DNA from 4 places in the Clostridium sp. LIBA-8841 genome. Region 1 is predicted to be linked to each of the others. Evidence: riboswitches for the same ligand, from Rfam matches in the RefSeq annotation. Region 1 holds a riboswitch; each other region holds the start of a gene.
The links. Region 1 has a riboswitch for thiamine pyrophosphate ahead of tenA (thiaminase II). Riboswitches for the same ligand answer to the same signal wherever they lie in the genome.
Positions count from the first base shown of each region.

Region 2: another riboswitch for thiamine pyrophosphate. It lies ahead of thiC (phosphomethylpyrimidine synthase ThiC); the one in region 1 lies ahead of tenA (thiaminase II).
Region 3: another riboswitch for thiamine pyrophosphate. It lies ahead of thiD (bifunctional hydroxymethylpyrimidine kinase/phosphomethylpyrimidine kinase); the one in region 1 lies ahead of tenA (thiaminase II).
Region 4: another riboswitch for thiamine pyrophosphate. It lies ahead of thiT (energy-coupled thiamine transporter ThiT); the one in region 1 lies ahead of tenA (thiaminase II).

Region 1 covers NZ_CM173488.1:3,698,645-3,703,359, forward strand. Annotated here, with positions in the region: gene AC2A4K_RS16530 (ABC-F family ATP-binding cassette domain-containing protein) at 1-1,106, opposite strand, end outside; gene thiT (energy-coupled thiamine transporter ThiT) at 1,450-2,058, opposite strand; gene tenA (thiaminase II) at 2,058-2,723, opposite strand; TPP riboswitch at 3,038-3,140, opposite strand; gene AC2A4K_RS16545 (hypothetical protein) at 3,208-3,522, opposite strand; gene AC2A4K_RS16550 (class I SAM-dependent rRNA methyltransferase) at 3,761-4,715, shown strand, end outside.
Region 2 covers NZ_CM173488.1:977,265-981,979, forward strand. Annotated here, with positions in the region: gene AC2A4K_RS04145 (hypothetical protein) at 1-62, shown strand, start outside; gene AC2A4K_RS04150 (dUTP diphosphatase) at 362-1,012, shown strand; gene kduD (2-dehydro-3-deoxy-D-gluconate 5-dehydrogenase KduD) at 1,218-2,003, shown strand; TPP riboswitch at 2,147-2,251, shown strand; gene thiC (phosphomethylpyrimidine synthase ThiC) at 2,401-3,711, shown strand; gene AC2A4K_RS04165 (phosphoribosylformylglycinamidine synthase) at 3,951-4,715, shown strand, end outside.
Region 3 covers NZ_CM173488.1:2,286,399-2,291,113, reverse strand. Annotated here, with positions in the region: gene mglB (galactose/glucose ABC transporter substrate-binding protein MglB) at 1-167, opposite strand, end outside; gene AC2A4K_RS09915 (LacI family DNA-binding transcriptional regulator) at 394-1,407, shown strand; gene AC2A4K_RS09910 (patatin-like phospholipase family protein) at 1,596-2,465, opposite strand; TPP riboswitch at 2,586-2,695, shown strand; gene thiD (bifunctional hydroxymethylpyrimidine kinase/phosphomethylpyrimidine kinase) at 2,770-3,564, shown strand; gene thiM (hydroxyethylthiazole kinase) at 3,576-4,373, shown strand; gene thiE (thiamine phosphate synthase) at 4,366-4,715, shown strand, end outside.
Region 4 covers NZ_CM173488.1:2,326,202-2,330,916, forward strand. Annotated here, with positions in the region: gene AC2A4K_RS10050 (sodium-dependent transporter) at 1-675, shown strand, start outside; gene AC2A4K_RS10055 (S8 family peptidase) at 756-2,594, shown strand; TPP riboswitch at 2,705-2,807, shown strand; gene thiT (energy-coupled thiamine transporter ThiT) at 2,898-3,593, shown strand; gene AC2A4K_RS10065 (pyridoxal phosphate-dependent aminotransferase) at 3,705-4,715, shown strand, end outside.

The sequences.
Region 1 (4,715 bases):
GCTATCTTTCCTTCTATCATACCCATAAGTGTTGATTTTCCAGCTCCATTAGGTCCTACAATACCTATTCTATCACTTCTTAAGACTATGTAGTTAAAATCATCAACAATCTTTTTATCTCCAAAGCTTTTATTTAAATGTTCTATTTCTATTATTTTCTTACCTAATCTAGTTCCCATAACAGAGATTTCTATATTTTCATTTTCAATAAAACCTTCTTGATTTACTAATTCATCAAATCTTTGAAGTCTAGCTTTTTGTTTAGTAGTTCTAGCCTTTGCACCTCTTCTTACCCAAGCTAGTTCTTTTCTCATAAGGTTTTGTCTTTTTTCCTCACTTGCCTTTTCTATAGCTATTCTCTCCATCTTCTTTTCTAAGAAAACAGAATAGTTTCCATCATAGCTAAATAATCTACCTCTATCTAATTCTAATATTCTATTAGTTACTCTATCTAGGAAATATCTATCATGAGTAATCATTAAAAGAGCACCTTTTCTACCATTTAAGTAATCTTCTAACCAACTTATAGTCTCGTTATCTAAGTGGTTAGTAGGCTCATCTAATATTAATAGTTCACTAGGAGTTATTAATGCAGCTGCAAGCATTATTCTCTTCTTCTGTCCTCCAGAAAGATTTCCTACCTTTTCTTCAAAATTAGTTATTCCAAGCTTAGTTAAAACATTTTTTGCTTCACTTTCCATATCCCAAAGATTTAAAGCATCTATTTTTCCTTGAAGTTTTATTATCTTTTCTGAATCTATATCGCTATTTTCGCCTTTATTTATCTTTTCTAAAAGTTCTTCATAATCTCTTAGAATTCTCATTTCTTCTGAGTTACCTTTGAAAACTTGCTCTAAAACAGTAGCATTATCATCATAATCTGGTGTCTGAGAAAGGTATTCTATCCTTACTCTATTACCTTTTGTTATTGTCCCTTCATCAGGCTCTTCTACTCCTGCCACTATCTTTAAGAAAGAAGATTTTCCTGTTCCGTTAACTCCTATAAGCCCAATCTTCTCACCATCATTTATTCCTAATGATATATTATTAGCTAAAATTTTCTCTGAATAGCTCTTACTTATATTTTCAAGAGTTATTAAATTCATCAGTTATCCATCCTTTTCAAAACAAATCTTATTCTCATTATAATATAAAGTTAAAGTTCTTCCAAAAGTAAAATAAGGATTGTATCAAAAATAACTTAAAATAAAACTTATAAACATATTATGAGAATTACTGGATTTCATTAAGAATTCATAGCTATTCTCTTAATACTCTTTATAAATTTTATTTTAAGCTTTGATACAACCCTATACTAATTTAAATTATTCTATATTAATTTTCTAACTTGTTATATTTTAACTTGAAATTTTCCTTATCAAGTCTCCTAAATCCTCACAAAATTAATTCTACTACTCTTTCAAAATCTTTATAAAGCATATTTGCTTTCTAAATTCTATTAGACAAAGGTTTCATTCTCCTAGCTAACAATTGTATTGGCATTAAAGTTAATACTATGGTAGTCAGAAAACTTTCAACTCCTGCACTACTTACATTATAAATTATTGAATAAATCCATAAATTCATACCTGGAGGCGCATATTGGCCAAAGAAAACTACCCCTGAAACGACACTTATAAATGTACTTAAAGCGCCTGCCATAAATGATCCTAAGAATATTTTATACTTTTTATCTATTCCAAATGTTCCTGCTAATCCTAATGCCATATTAGCTAGTATGTAATCAAGAAAAAACTGTACTGGATGAACAATAAATGCTCCATTTAATGTTTTTAGAAGACCAAAGATTAATCCTCCTGTAACACCAACAGTTCTTCCATACACTAAGGAAAGAAGCATTATTGGTAGCATTGAAAAGAAAGTTATTCCTCCACCTTGTGGATATCTAACTAACGGAATAATATAAAGCACGTAGGAAATTGCTACATTTAATCCAATCATAACAATTTCTTTTGTTGTTATTTTATGCTTTCTTAAATCTAAAATATATAAAGCTAATAATACAAATTCTATTAAGGCTACTAAATAAACATCCATTACTCTTCACCTTCTTCATATGCCATATTCCAAAAGTCAAGTTCATATAAACTTGCCCTTTTAAATATCTCTATCAGTCTATTTTGTTTTTCCTCTGATAAATCTGAACAAGTTTTATCCACATATTCTAACCATCTATCAGTAAACTCAGCAAATCCATCTGAAGCATACTCTTCAATCCACGGTTTAAAAAAGTTTTTTTCTAGTTTATCAGCATATTTCTCAGCAATATATCTTCCTATATAGCTATAACTCCAAGTGCATGGTAATGTTGCTATAGCTATCTCATCTAAGTCACCTTTTAAAGCTATAGCTTGCATATAGCTTGTATAACTTATAGTAGTGCCTTTATATTCTCTTTTTTCAGCCTCTATTTCTGATATTCCAAAATCTTTTAAGTATTCTATATGGACTGCTGTTTCATCTTCCATTGTTCCTTTTGTAGAACTATAGAAAAATCTCATTTCTTCCATAGTTCTGGCCTTAACTACACCAATACAAAAAATCTTAGCATATTCTTTTAAATAAAGGTAATCTTGAACTAAATACTCTTTGAATTTATTCTTATCAAGAGTTCCTTCTCCAATTTCTTTTATAAATGGGTGTTCTAAATACTTGTCCCATATCGGCATAGCCTCTTTTAATAATTTTTCTGTAAATCTCATATTTGACATCTCCTTTAATCTTATGATTAAACTTAATAGCCCAAATAAGGATTACCTAAAAGTTTCATAAAAGCATATAAATCTTAAACTTTTTAAATAAAAACTCTACTTTAAACCATTATTAATTTTTAGGTAGAACTGTAAGTCATCTTAATGAGTAATACTTTACTAAATTATTTTAGTTTTGAAAGTCTAGCTAAAAATCAATATTTACTTAAAACATAGCTAAATAAAAAATAAAAGCTGCATCCATTGTAGGATGCAGCTTAATTTATAAAAAGTCATAATACTCTAAATATATAAAATACTATTATAAAACTTTCTACTGGCTTTCCTACGCTGGTATTACCCAGATCAGGTTTAAGGGTTAATAACAAAATGTTATCTCTCAGCCAAATGGCACCCCTAGCTATAAAGTCTATAATAATTATATATATTTTTTTTAATAAATTCTAGTTTTTTCTTTCTCAAGTAAAAATAAAGTCTAAAACCTCATATAAAAATTATTCCAATAATCTTTATTGCTCATCATCATCTTTCTGATTTCCTCATCATTACCATATTCATCATACCATCTTTCTAAAATTTCATAGGCAATACCATGGTATATTAAGCTTCCTATGACAAAAGGTTTAGCCGGCACATCACTTAAAGATATTACTGTTATACCAGTTCCTATAGTCCCATATATCATAGCTCTCTCTGGGGTTGCAAAGGTCTTTGCCTTCTTTTTAAAATCAGACTCTCTTATGTATTTTCTTAATCTTTTAGGTGTTGGAATAACGATAGCTTTTATCAATTTTATTCAATCCTTAAAATTACTCTTATTAAAAATATATATTCAGTATTTAATCTTTATTCTAAAAGTATTGTTTTTTAGCTGAATATATCTTTAAAAAATTTTTTAAAAATAAAACAGAAATAACCATGGTTAAACTTCATATTTATTTCCTACTCTTTAAATATATTTTTAACCTATTGAAAGACTTAATATGTGTTATAATCTTATAAGAATTATTTTGGAAGGAGCTATTTAAATGGCGAGTAAGTTTTATTTACACAAAGGGAAAAATAAAAAAGCTGAACAAGGTAGACCTTGGATTTACATTGATGAAATAAACGAATATGACGGAGATTACGAAAACGGAGATATAGTTGAAGTTTATAATCATAAAGGTTATTTCCTAGGAAAAGGTTACATAAATGATAGAAGTAAAATAACTATAAGATTAATGACTAAGAATATAGATGAAGAAATAGATGAAGACTTCTTCAAAAGAAGATTTAAAACTGCTTGGGAATACAGAAAGAGAGTTATAGACACATCTTCATGTAGATTTATCTTTGGAGAAGCTGATTTCCTTCCTGGTTTAACAGTTGATAAATTTGAAGATTATTACGTAATTCAAATATCAACTCTTGGAATGGATAAATATAGAGATTTAATAGTAAAAATCCTAGTTGATGAATACGGTGCTAAGGGTGTTTATGAAAGAAGTGATATAAAAACTAGGGAAATAGAAGGTTTAGAGCAAAGAAAAGGCTTCTTAACTGAGCCATTTGATACTGATATACAAATAGTTGAAAATGGTGTTAAATACATAGTTGATTTAGAAAATGGTCAAAAGACCGGTTTCTTCCTAGATCAAAAAGAAAATAGAGCTGCAATGCATAGAATATGTAAAGACATGGATGTTTTAGATTGCTTCACTCATACTGGTTCATTTGCTTTAAATGCTGGTATAGCCGGTGCTAAGTCAGTTTTAGGAATAGATGTATCTCAACACGCCGTTGATTGTGCTACAAGAAATGCTGAGCTTAATAATCTTCAAGATGTTGTTAAATTCGAAAAACACAATGCTTTTGATGTTTTAGGTGATTGGTCAAGAGAAGGAAAACAATTTGATGTTGTAATATTAGATCCACCAGCTTTTACAAAGTCAAGAAACACTGTTAAGCAAGCTATTAGAGGATATAAAGAAATAAACCTTA
Region 2 (4,715 bases), 1.1 Mb from region 1:
TTGGTATAATAGGAGCGATTGCTGGAATTGGTATCTATAATTCAAATAGAAATAATTTTTAAAATTAAATATTACAAGATAGAAGAGCAGAATTAATTTAAAGTCTGTTCTCTTTTATTTTGTATATTAAGATGAAAGTAATAAAAAATACTATTTTTATTCACTTAAGATAAAGTATATATTTAAAAATTTATAGTTAATTATGAATTAATATAAGTAAAATGTTGCAAATGTAAGCTAAAGGAAAATATATTAATAAAATGTTAATAAAAAGCCTCTGCTTTGAGAATTTAAAGAATTTAAGTGTTTGTGAATATATAGAAAGTAAAATATACTTTTACTAAAGATGGAGGTGAGTTTAATGGCTGGTGAACAAAGAATTAGAGATGTTTATATTGAATATCAAAATGGTGGAGAGACTCCTAAATATGAGACACCATTAGCCGCTGGAGCAGATGTTTTTGCAGCTAAAGATATGGTTATAAGACCTTTTGAAAAAGTGGCAATTCCATTAGATTTAAAGTTTGCAATTCCTGATAATATGGAACTTCAAATTAGAGCTAGAAGTGGACTTTCTTTAAGAACAAATCTGAAAATTTCAAACTCAATAGGAACTATTGATGCTGATTCAGTTAGCAATATATCAGTAATTTTAGAGAATAATTATAATATAGCTAATCTTCCTTATGAAATAGCTAATGATATAAGTATATTAGATGACTTAAAAAATAATTATACAGAGGTAAGATTAAGTGAATATTTAGAGTCGAAAGGACATGATTTAAGTTCTTATGAAGAAGAAGGAAAGAGAGCTTATAAAAAGTTATTAAAAACATATATTTATTTAGATAAGAATGGAAATCCATATGGAAGTATATATATAAAAAAAGGAAATAGAATTGCCCAAATGGTTTTAGCTAAATATTATAAGGCTAACTTTATAGAAACTGATGATGTTTCAAAATTCAAAAGTGTAAATAGAGGTGGCGGATTTGGTCACACAGGTTTCTAAATATTTTTGATTAATTTGTAGATAAGATTTAAATTATAATATATTAAAAAGACGGAATATAAGAAAGTTTTAGAATGAGATAACAACTTATTCTAAAGCTTTTTTATTTTATTAATTTTAATTATATTCACAAGAAGTTGAAAATGTTTTCTGTAAGAGGTAGTATAAAATATGAATAAGTTTTAAAACTTTCAAAGGGGTTGAGATTGTGAATAGTTTAAGTGATTTTTCAATGGATTATTTTTCATTACATGGAAAGGTAGCTATGGTTACTGGTGGAAATAAAGGTATAGGACAGGCTATTTCTGTTGCTTTAGCAAAGGCTGGAGCGGATTTGTGTATAGTGGTTCATAGTGAAAAAGATTTAGATGAAACAAGAAAATTAATAGAAAAAGAAAGAAGAAGGGTTGAATTTATTCAAGCTGATTTAGAAGAGAAAACTGATGTTATAAAAGTTATTGAAGAGAGTAAAAAGCTTTTTGGGAAAATAGATATTTTAGTTAATAATGCAGGTACCATAAAAAGAAATAGTTTATTTGAATATACTGATGAAGATTGGCAATTCGTCTTAGATGTTAACTTAAATAGTGTTTATTATTTAAGTAAAGAGATAGCAAAAACTATGGTAAAAAATAGACATGGTAAAATAATAAATATAGCTTCAATGCTTTCATTCCAAGGAGGTAAATATGTTCCAGCTTATACTGCAAGTAAGCATGCAGTAGCAGGACTAACAAAATCCTTTGCTAATGAACTAGCTGAATTTGGAGTAAATGTAAATGCTATTGCACCAGGCTATATAAAAACGGCTAATACAGAAGAATTAACTTTAAATGCTAGTAGAAATTCAGAGATATTATCAAGGATACCAGCAGGTAGATGGGGAGAGCCTTTTGATTTGATGGGAGCTGTAATATTCTTAGCAAGTAGAGCATCAGATTATATGGATGGACATATTTTAGCTGTTGATGGAGGATGGTTAGCTAGATAAGTGACTTGCAAAAAGTTGATGATGAAACCTATAATAAGTTTAAACAATTACTAAATTTTAGTGCATAATTACTTGTTTTTATAAATTTACTTGAAATTATAAAATTTTAATAGTATAATTTAGAAAAAAAGTAAATATTTAATCGTAAGTGCTAGGGGTGCATTTTATATGCTGAGAGGATAATAGCTATCTAACCCTTAAAACCTGATGTAGTTAGTACTACCGTAGGGAAGCATAAACTGTTGTTTATTTATATTTATGCTAAAAATTTGTATAAGTATATCTATATAAGTGTTTATTAAGCTTGCCTTATGGCAAGCTTTTATTTTTTATAAAAAACTAGGATCCTATATTAATTTAACTGCGCAGTTAAAAAATTAAAATAAGGAGAACTAATATGAATTACACAACTCAAATGGATGCTGCTAAAAGAGGCATAATAACAAAGGAAATGCAAGTGGTTGCAGAAAAAGAAGGTATTAATGTTCAAACTTTAATGAATTTAATGGCTGAGGGAAAAGTTGTAATACCAGCTAATAAAAAACATAAGAGCATAAGTGCAGAAGGTGTTGGACAAGGGTTAAGAACTAAAATAAATGTTAATCTAGGAATTTCAAAGGATTATGCCAATATAGAATTAGAGTTAGAAAAGGTTAAAAAAGCCATAGAAATGAATGCAGAATCCATAATGGATTTAAGTAACTATGGTAAAACTTATGATTTTAGGAAAAGACTTGTTGAGATATCTACAGCTATGATAGGAACTGTACCAATGTATGATGTAGTTGGGTTCTATGATAAAGAACTTAAGGATATAACTATTGATGAATTTTTTGAGGTTGTAGAGAAACATGCAAAAGATGGAGTAGATTTTGTTACTATACATGCTGGATTAAATAGAGAAGCAGTTGAAACTTTTAGAAGAAATAAAAGATTGACTAATATAGTTTCTAGAGGAGGATCTCTCCTTTTTGCATGGATGGAATTAAATAATAGAGAAAACCCTTTCTATGAATATTTTGATAGATTATTAGATATATGTGAAAAGTATGATTTAACCTTAAGTTTAGGTGATGCTTGTAGACCTGGTTCAATAGCTGATTCAACTGATGCTATACAAATAAAAGAGTTAATTACTCTTGGAGAGTTGACAAAAAGAGCTTGGGAAAGAAATATTCAAGTAATAATAGAGGGACCTGGGCATATGGCAATGAATGAAATAGAAGCTAATGTTTTATTAGAGAAAAAATTATGCCATGGAGCACCATTTTATGTTTTAGGCCCAATAGTAACTGATATAGCACCAGGGTATGATCATATAACGAGTTCCATAGGAGGAGCTATGGCAGCTTCTTATGGAGCAGATTTTCTTTGCTATGTAACACCAGCAGAACATTTAAGACTTCCTAATTTAGAAGATGTAAGGGAGGGAATAGTTGCTTCAAAGATAGCAGCACATGCGGCAGATATAGCAAAAGGAATCCTAGGAGTAAGAGAGAGGGATAATAAAATGAGTGAGGCTAGGAAAAGATTAGATTGGGATGAGATGTTTTCTTTAGCCATAGACAGTGAAAAAGCAATTAGGTATAGAAAAGAATCGAATCCTGAACATAAAGATAGTTGTACAATGTGTGGGAAAATGTGTTCTATAAGAAATATGAATAAGATTCTAGAGGGAAAAGATATAAATCTTTTAAGAGAAGATTAAAAATATTGGAGATATATTAAAAGGAAGATTATTCTAAACTTTTAATATATCTCTATTTTTATGATTAAATACGAATTATTTTGGAATATAAATGATAAAAAGATGATTAAATATATTAAAAACCGAACGTTTAAATAAATTTAATTATTGACAATACGTATTTATAATGATATTCTCTATTTAACGAATGATTAATATTTAATCATAAATAATGTTCGTGTTTTGAATGGGGGATTAAAATGTCTGGTATTAGAATGGTATTTGTAGAAAAAAAGGCTGGTTTTAATGTTGAAAGTCAGATATTACTTAAAGATTTTAAAGATAACTTAAGAGTCGAAGCTTTAGAGGATATAAGAGTTTTAAATAAGTACATACTAGGAAATATGGAAGAAGAGCAGTATATAAGGACTGTAAATACTATTTTGTCAGAAGCTCCAGTAGATAGAGTTTATGAAGAAAATTTTGAAATAGGACAAGATGAAAATGCTTTTGGTGTTGAATATTTACCAGGACAGTATGATCAAAGAGCTGATTCAGCTTCAGAGTGTATAATGCTTCTTACTGAGGAAGCAAAAGTTCCTGTTAAATCATCAAAAATCATTGTTTTAAAAGGTGATTTAAATGATGAAGAGATAGATAGGATAAAAGCTTATTATATTAATCCTGTTGATTCAAGAGAAGTAGATCCATTATCAAAAGTTTTAGAAGATAACTTAGATGAACCTAAGGGCGTTGAAGTTTTAAATGGATTTTTGAATCTAACTGAGGAGGAACTTAAAAACTTTCATATAGAAAATTCTTTAGCTATGAGTTTAGAAGATTTAAAAATGATAAGAGATTATTTTAAATCAGAAGATAGAAATCCAACAATAACTGAGATTAAAGTTATTGATACTTATTGGTCAGATCATTGTAGACATACAACTTTTGAAACAATAATTAGAGATGTTGAAATAGAAGAAGGTCAATATTCAGAACCTATTAAAAAAGCTTATGAAGATTAT
Region 3 (4,715 bases), 1.4 Mb from region 1:
ATAAAGTTATCTTCGAAGCTGTAGATTGTAGCTCCTATCTTTAAGGAATCGTTTTCTTTGGCTCCATCACTAGATGATCCAGTAGAACCTGAACCTCCACCACAACCAACTAAAGTACCCATAGTTAAAGCTGAAATTAAAATTAATGCTAAACCTTTCTTTTTCATAAAAATCCTCCCTATATTTACCCTAAATTTTTAAAGTTATTGTAATTTAATACAATATTACCATATATAGGAATAAAAGGAAAGAGTTTTTTATGGAAAAAATAATGAAAAAAAGTAATTTTTTTAGTAAATATATTTATTAAATTTATATATTATGTGAAATAAATATTAGAAAATTTTACTAAAAGAATATATAATAGACTTAAGAAAGTTAAGGAGTGATGATGTGGCTACAATTAAAGATATTGCAAAAGGTGCTGGAGTTTCAATAGCTACTGTATCTAGAGTTTTAAACTTAGATGAAACACTTAATGTGTCTGAAGAAACAAGAAAAAAAGTAATGGAAATAGCTGAGGAATTAAATTATTTAACAGTAAAAGAGAGAAAAAATAAAATTAAAAACTATACTATAGGAATAGTCTATTGGTACACAGAAATACAAGAGTTAAATGATCCATATTTTCTTTCAATAAGAATGGCCGTTGAAAAGAAATGTAGTGAAGAAAAAATTAAGTTTAAACCTATAGATTTTCAAAAGATTATTAATGAAGGTACTAAAGAATATACAGATTTAGATGGTATCTTAGCTATTGGAATATTTGGAGAAAAGGAAATAGAATTAATGGAGAAACTATCTAAAAATATAGTTTTTGTAGATTCTTCTCCAGAAGAGTGGAAGTATGATTCTGTTGTGGTGGATTTTAAGTACGGAGTTAAAATAGCTTTAGAATATTTGACTTCTTTAGGTCATAAGAAAATTGGATATTTAGGTGGAGAATCTATTATTCATAATAGCAATGAATCCTTAAGAAAAATAAATTATAGAGAAAAAACTTTTAAGGAATATATGGAAGATATAAAAGGATATAAGGAGGAGTGGGTTTTAAAGGGACGGTTTTTACCTGAGGATGGTTATGAGCTTATGAAAAAAGTTTTAAAAGAAAAGAATTTGCCCACGGCTTTCTTTATTGCAAGTGATCCTATGGCCATAGGAGCTTATAAAGCTATATCTGAGGCTGGACTTAAAATACCAGAGGATATAAGCATAGTTGGCTTTGATGATATATGTACGGCTAAGTTCTTAAATCCTTCACTAACAACCATAAAGGTGTACACAGAATATATGGGGAATGTTGCAGTAGATACACTTTTAGAGAGAATGAGGACAGGAAGAGAGATGTCTAAAAAAATAGTTTTACCTGTTAAGCTTATTGTAAGAGATAGTTGTAGAAAACTTTAAAAAATAATTTAAGTTTTTAACTAAAAGAGACTATATCAGAACTTAAAATAATAGAACTTATAGATTATATGAAGAAGATAGTTATAAATTTTTTAGAAAACTGAGTAATTTTCAGAATATATCCATAAGTTCTACTTTAAGTTAAGTCTGACATAGTCTTTTTTATTTAAATCTAAATTAAGTAAAAATTAGTATTCACCTAAGACAGAATCTATTGTAAAAAATAAAGCTTTAATTTTTTCTAAGTTTTTTATGCAGGCGTTATAACCGGCATTATAAGCTTTTTCTAATTTACAGACATCTTTTTCAAAGCTTTCAATTGATTCTTCTTCAGAAGGTCTGATTATTAATGCTTTTCCATCCCTTTCTAATTCTTCACAAAACTTTACTGTATCATTATATTTAATATGTCTTGTTAAAAAAGAATCCTTTAATTTAGGATATTTACGTCCAACTATTTTAGATGCTAATTTATTACTTTTCCCTAAAGTTTTTTTATAGTTCTTAGGACGAGTAAGAATAATTAAATGCTTTTCGTTCCCATCTTCTAAGGCCTTTTTTATTGGGATTGGATCTAAAAGTCCTCCATCATAATACTCGTTTCCATTGATTTTTATTGATGGGAAAAGTAATGGAATTGCACAGGTGGCTCTTAAGGCCATATATTTTTCATCCTTAATTTTGCCATCTAAGTATTCTGTTTTCCCTGTGTTAGCATTAGTGACTCCAATTAAAACTTTTCCCTTATAATTTGAAAGTGCATTAAAATCATAAGGGAAGAGTTTGTTTGCTAATTCATCAAAGACAAAATCTAAACCAAAAATGCTTCTACATTTAAAAAAGTTAGAAACACCTAAATAGCGTTTGTCATTTCTATATTTTTTTAATATTTCAATATTTCTTCCTTTTTGATTAGAAAAATAGGAAAAACCATTAGTTATTCCTGCTGATACTCCAATGCAATATGGAAAGATTATATTGTTATCAAGAAGAGCATCCATAACCCCTGCACTGAAAATAGGACGTAAAGTTCCTCCTTCTAAAACTAAACTAACCATAAAAATATCCTCCTAAAATTGATATATTTAAAATTATAATCCTTAACTTAAAAAATATCAAAAAAAGACATGTTGAAAAAGAAGAATGAGTATGGTATCATTTGGATTAGAAAATATCATAAAAATAGCTAGGGGGGCCAGTAGTGTCTGGCTGAGATTAGAAATTAAATTTCTTGACCCTTTAACCTGATCTGGTTAATACCAGCGTAGGGAAGCCTGAGACAAGTATATTTTAATTGATTTTAAAGCATATATAGCCTTTGGGCTATATATGCTTTTTTATTTTAAAAAAGGAGAGAAAAATATGACTAAATTATTTAATGCATTAACGATTGCAGGATCTGATAGTTCTGGAGGAGCGGGAATACAGGCTGATATAAAATCATTCTCTGCCAATGGAGTATATGGAATGAGCATAATAACTGCCATAACTGCTCAAAGTACTCAAGGAGTTTTTGGAATAATGGATGTTACTCCTGAAATTATAGAAAAACAAATAGATGTTATTTTTGATGATATAGAAGTTGATGCTATAAAGATAGGTATGGTGTCTAAGATTGAATCAATAGAAGCAATAAGTAATGCTTTAGGAAGAGTAGAAAACTTGCCACAAATAGTTTTAGACCCTGTTATGATTTCAAAAAGTGGATTTAAGCTTTTATCAGATGATGCAAAAAATACTTTAATAGATAAATTAATACCACTAGCTACTTTAATAACTCCAAATTTACCAGAAGCGGAAGAGTTATTAGGTAGAGAAATAATTACAATAGAAGATATGAAAAAGGCTGCTATTGATATTAAAAAAATGGGAGCTAAAAATGTCTTAATTAAAGGAGGACATTTAGAGGGAGAAGCTACAGATCTTCTGTATGATGGCGAAAACTTTATTCTTTTTGAACAAGATAGAATAAATACAAAACATACTCATGGAACAGGATGTACTTTATCATCAGCTATTACAGCTAATTTATCAAAGGGAATGAATATACCTGATGCAGTTAAAAGTGGAAAAGAATATATTACAGGAGCTATAAAAAATGGCTTTAAACTTGGAAAAGGTGTTGGGCCAACACATCATTTCTATAAATTTTATTAGGAGGAATAATAATGGGAATTTTAAAAAGAGAAAATCCTTTAATACACATGATAACAAACTACGTTACAGTTAATGACTTAGCTCAAGTAACTATTAACTATGGTGGATTGCCTCTTATGGCTACACATCATGAGGAGCTAGAAGAAATAACAGGAATGGCTAATGGATTATTAGTTAATATAGGAACTTTAGAACCTTATCAAATGGAATCATCAATGACTTCTATGAGAATAGCAAGAGAAAAAGGAATTCCTTCTGTTTTAGATCCAGTAGGTGTACAAGCTTCTAAGCTTAGAAAAGATTTTGCAAAAAGGTTGATATTAGAGGGAGAACCTTCACTTGTAAAGGGAAATTTAGCTGAAATAAAAACTCTTATAGGAGAAACATCAAAGTCAATAGGAATAGATTCTTTTAATGATACCTTAAGTGAAAATACAAAAAATAAAATAAAAGAATATGCAAAGGAAAGAAATTTAATAATAGTTGTTTCTGGTGTATGTGATTTCATAACTAATGGGAAGGATGGAGCCATTGTTAAAAATGGAACTTATAAAATGAGCAAAATAACAGGAACAGGATGTATGCTAGGAGCCTTATTAACCATAGCTTTAAGTTTTTATGATGATAAAGCTTTAAGATTTAAAGAAGTTGTTAAAGCAGTAGCAGCATGGGGGATATGCGGAGAAATAGCTGAGGAAAGATTAGGAGAAAAAGAGGGGATAATGACTTTTAAACATAATCTTCTAGATGAGCTTTCAATGATTAGTGATGAAGTAATAAAAGAAAGAGAGAAGGTTTATTATGAGTAATTCATACTGTAAAAAATTATACTTAGTAACTGACTATAGGATTCCTTTTAATGAACTTTTAGAAAAGACTAAGGAAGCCTTAATTGGAGGAGTATCTATTGTTCAATATAGAGCGAAGAATAAAGACACTAAGGAAATGTGTAAAGAAGCTAAGGCTTTAAAAAAACTTTGCAATGACTTTGGAGCAATTTTTTTAGTAAATGATAGAATTGATGTGGCATTAGCAGTAAAAGCTCATGGTGTTCATATAGGACAAGATGATATGGATGTGTCTATAGCAAGAGAAATAATGCCAAAGGATGCTATTATAGGTGTTACAGTTCACAATAAAGAAGAGGCCTT
Region 4 (4,715 bases), 1.4 Mb from region 1:
ACTTGGGTAATGGCTCTTGGACAAGCCTTTTTCACAGTTTCACTTAATGGATGTGGTATGGTCGTTTATGGTAGTTACATAAACGATAAATTTGATATTCCATCATCTGCAATCCAAACTGCTATATTTGATACTTTGGCTGCTCTTTTAGCATCCTTTATGATTATGCCAGCAGTATTTGCATATGGATTAAATCCATCATCAGGTCCATCTTTATTATTTATAACTCTACCAAAGGTATTTCAAGGTATGAATTTTGGCTCATTAATAAGCACATTATTTTTCCTTAGTGTAATATTTGCAGCTATTTCATCCTCTGTAAATATGTTAGAAGGTCCTGTTGAAGCTTTCATGGCACACTTTAAATCAAAAAGGGTAAAAACTTCAATTATAATTTCAGTACTTTGTTTCCTATGTGGAATACCTCTATCTTTAAATATGAGTATGTTTGATAGCTTTTCAAACCTTATTACAATAATAATTTCTCCTCTTTGTGCTTTATTAGTAGCTGTTGTATTCTATTATATTATTGGGGGCAAAAGTGTATTATTAGAAATCAATAAAGGAGCACATAAACCTCTTGGAAGTTGGTTCATTCCATTAGGTAAATATATATTTATTTTAGTTACTATACTAGTAATAATACTTGGAGTAATATACGGTGGAATAGGTTAAGTTTTTCTTTTAAAAAACAATAGAACTTAAAGACAGCTATAGAATAATATAAATATTATTAATATAAATTAGGAGTCTTTATGAAACAAAGCTTTTATAATAATCCAGATTTCATAAATTTGCTTGTAGAATATTTTGGTGATATTCAATCCGAAATAGAAAACATCCCCAACGCAAGTATTTATATTATAGATGAAAAAATTGCAATACTCTCTTTAAAAGAAAGTGATTTAGAAAACTTATTAAAAAAAATTCAACCTTTTATTCTTGCAGAATTAGGAACACTTTATACTTTAGAGAACACGTCCCCAGTTGAGGCTTCTTCTGCAATAACTTTTCACAGAAATCCTTATTTAACACTAACTGGAACTGATGTAATCATAGGAATGGTTGATACTGGAATTGATTACTTAAATAATGAATTTCTTCTGGAAGATGATACTACTAGAATTCTTTATTTATGGGACCAAACAATTGATACTGGAAAAGTTCCAGATAATATGCTTCATGGTAGTGAATATTCAAAAGAAGATATAAATAGAGCTATAACTCTCTTTAAAGAAGGAGGAGACCCATATACAATAGTTCCCTCAAGAGATGAAATTGGTCATGGCACAAAAATGGCATCCATAGCTGGTGGAAGAGGTCGCAATAGAGATTTTATAGGTGCTGCACCTAATTGCGATTTCATTATAGTTAAATTAGAACAAGCCTCTAAAAATTATGCCAACTTATTTTTTCCTCAAAACGATATACCAATGTATAGTAATACCGATATTATATTGGCTGTAAAATATTTATATGAAAAATCTATAAAGCTTCAAAAACCAATAGTGATATATATAGGGTTAGGAGGAAATCTAGGACCCCATTCCGGTGAAAGCAATTTAGAAAGATATATAAATAGAATTTCTACTAAAAGAGGCATAATAGTAGTTAGCTCAAGTGGTAATCAAGGAAACACAGATACTCATACCTCTAATATAATTCCTGGTACTGGCCTTGATAGCGTAATTGAAATAAGCGTTGGAAAAGAGCAAAAAGGACTAGTTTTACAAATTTATGGTAAAAAACCCGATAAATTCACTTTAAGCATAACTTCACCTTCTGGAGAATCAATAAAAAACATAACGGTATTTGATACCAAATTAGGTTTATTTGGATTATTTTATAAAATTAAATTTATATATGAAGGAACTTCAATGGAAGTAGCTTATGATTCTCCTGATGAATTTACAGGAGATGAATCCATCTTAATCCGTGCAGATAATATAGCAGAAGGTATTTGGAAATTTACTCTTACTGGCGAATATATAGTTTATGGCAAATACAATGCTTGGTTACTTCAAAGAGAATTGTTAGCTCCAGACACTAAGTTTTTAGCACCAACTAAGGAAACTACCTTAACAGAACCTGGAACATGTACAAATATAATCTGTACGGCCTATTATGACCAAAATAATAATGCTTTAGTATCTAGTTCTGGCCAAGGCTTTACAAGAAATGATATAATTCAACCTATTATAGCAGCTGGTGGAATTAATGCCATAGCAACAAAGCCTGGTGGTGGAGCTTCTCTAGTCTCTGGTGGAAGTGTAGCTGCTGCTGTTACTGCTGGATGCTGTGCTATCCTCCTTCAATGGAGTATTGTAGATGGTAATAACCCAACAATGTACGCTCCAAAACTTCAAACTTATTTAATTAGAGGAGCTAGAAAAAGACCAAATGATATATATCCTAACCGAAATCTAGGGTATGGTATTTTAGATGTAGTTGGAACCGTAAATAGTCTGAGACTAGGTTCTTTCGGTAGAGGTTATTCACCAAACAGAAATCTTAATGAAGATCTTTTAAGTAAAAATGATGATTCAACAGAAACCTTTAATGTGAATAATTTATTCATAAGAATTCCAAAGTAAATTTTTTGTTTGCTTTTTAATATTTCTTAACCTAAGGTAAACTTTTTGTTTACTTTTTAATATTTCTTGACCTAAGAATAATTAGCGTATAAAATAAACTTAGAATTATTTTCATGTGCTAGGGGTGCCTTTAGGCTGAGAGATGATAATTATCATTAACCCTCAACACCTGATCTGGTTAATTCCAGCGTAGGGAAGCGTTTAGGGCTGTATTTAAACCGGATCTATGTTTAGATTCGGTTTTTTTATTTACATTCTTTAGACTCTCTAAGCACACTTAAAGTTTAAGGAGGGGTTTAAACTATGATGTCATTTTCACAAATAATAAATGACTTTATACAAAGTTTTTCATCAATTAATTTAGGAGGAAATTTAAAGGAGATTTTAACTAATCCACTAACAATACTCACTTTAATTGGATTCCTAATAATATTAGTTTTACTTATAAAAGCTAAAGATATAAAATTTGATGCTAAAATGCTTACAACTATAGGGATTGCTTTAGCTCTTACAGCTGTATTAAACATGCTAAAGATATATAAATTTCCTCAAGGCGGAGGAATTACATTAGGTAGTATGATTCCTATAATACTTATTGCTTATGCTTATGGTCCATTAGTTGGAATGCTTACTGGATTTTTATTCGGTATAATTTCCTTATTCATAGATCCATATATACTTCATCCTGTTCAAGTGTTATTTGATTATCCTTTACCATATATGGCTTTAGGAGTAGCAGGATTCTTTAAAAATCATAGAATTTTTGGAGCCACAGTTGCAATATTCCTAAAATTTGTAGCACACTTTATTTCTGGAGTTGTTTTCTTTGGAACATTTGCTCCTGAAGGAATGTCTCCAATTCTATATTCATTTTTAATAAATGGTTCTTTAATAGGTATTGATGGTTTAATCTGTATAGTAATATTAAGCGTTCTACCTATTAATAGACTTATTAAAGCCATACAATCTAAAAGCATAACAAGCAAATATGCAGCTTAAAATAAAAAAGGTCTAGATTTTTATAAAAATCTAGACCTTTTTATTTTTTTCTTAAAGAATTATACTATAATTATAAAATAAAAAGTTAAATCAACTTAGGAGGTACTACTTATGAGTATTAATCATGGAGCTAATTTATTTGATTTATCAAGTAAGTTAGGCTTAAATAAAACAGATATTAAAGACTTTAGTTCAAATATAAATCCCTTTGGCGCATCTAAAAAAGCTAAAAATGCTATTCTAGAAAACATTGATATGGTTTCTATGTACCCTGATCCTAAATATACGGCTTTAAAAGAAGCTATTTCAGAATACTGTAATTGTAAAAAAGAAAATATTATAGTGGGAAGTGGTGCTACAGAATTAATCTCTTCTTTTATAAGCATTATTAATCCTAAAAAAGCATTGTTACTCTCCCCTTCCTATTCAGAATATGAAAGTGAACTTGAAAAAATAAATTGTGAAATAGTTAAGTTTTTCTCAAAAGAAGAAGACGACTTTAAAATAGATGTACATAAATTAATAAATTCTATAAATTCTTCAAATTATGACTTAGTTATAATCTGTAACCCTAATAATCCTACAGGTTTTGCTTTTTCAAAAGATGAAATTTCTTCTTTACTAAAAAATACTTCTACTATATTTATGGTAGATGAAACATATGTTGAGTTTACAGAACCTGAAATATATTCTTCTACTCCTCTTGTAGATAACTTTTCTAATCTTTTTGTAATTAGAGGGACTTCTAAGTTTTTCTCAACACCTGGAATAAGATTGGGCTATGGACTTATTTCTAATAAAAAAATAAAAGAAGAAATGCTTGAAAAGCTTGATTTATGGAATATAAATATTTTTGCCACAACAATGGGAGAAATTATGTTTAAAGATAAGGAATACATAACTTCAAATACTTCTAAGTTAAAAGAAGAGAGAGACTTCCTATTTAAAGAACTAAGTTCCATAGAAGATTTAAAAGTTTATGAAAGCTACAGTAATTTTATTCTTTGCAAAATTACTTCTAAAAAGCTTACTGCCACAGAGCTTTACAATAAGCTTTTAGAAAAAGGGTTAATAATAAGAAACTGTTCTTCTTTTGAAGGATTAAACGAATATTTCTTTAGA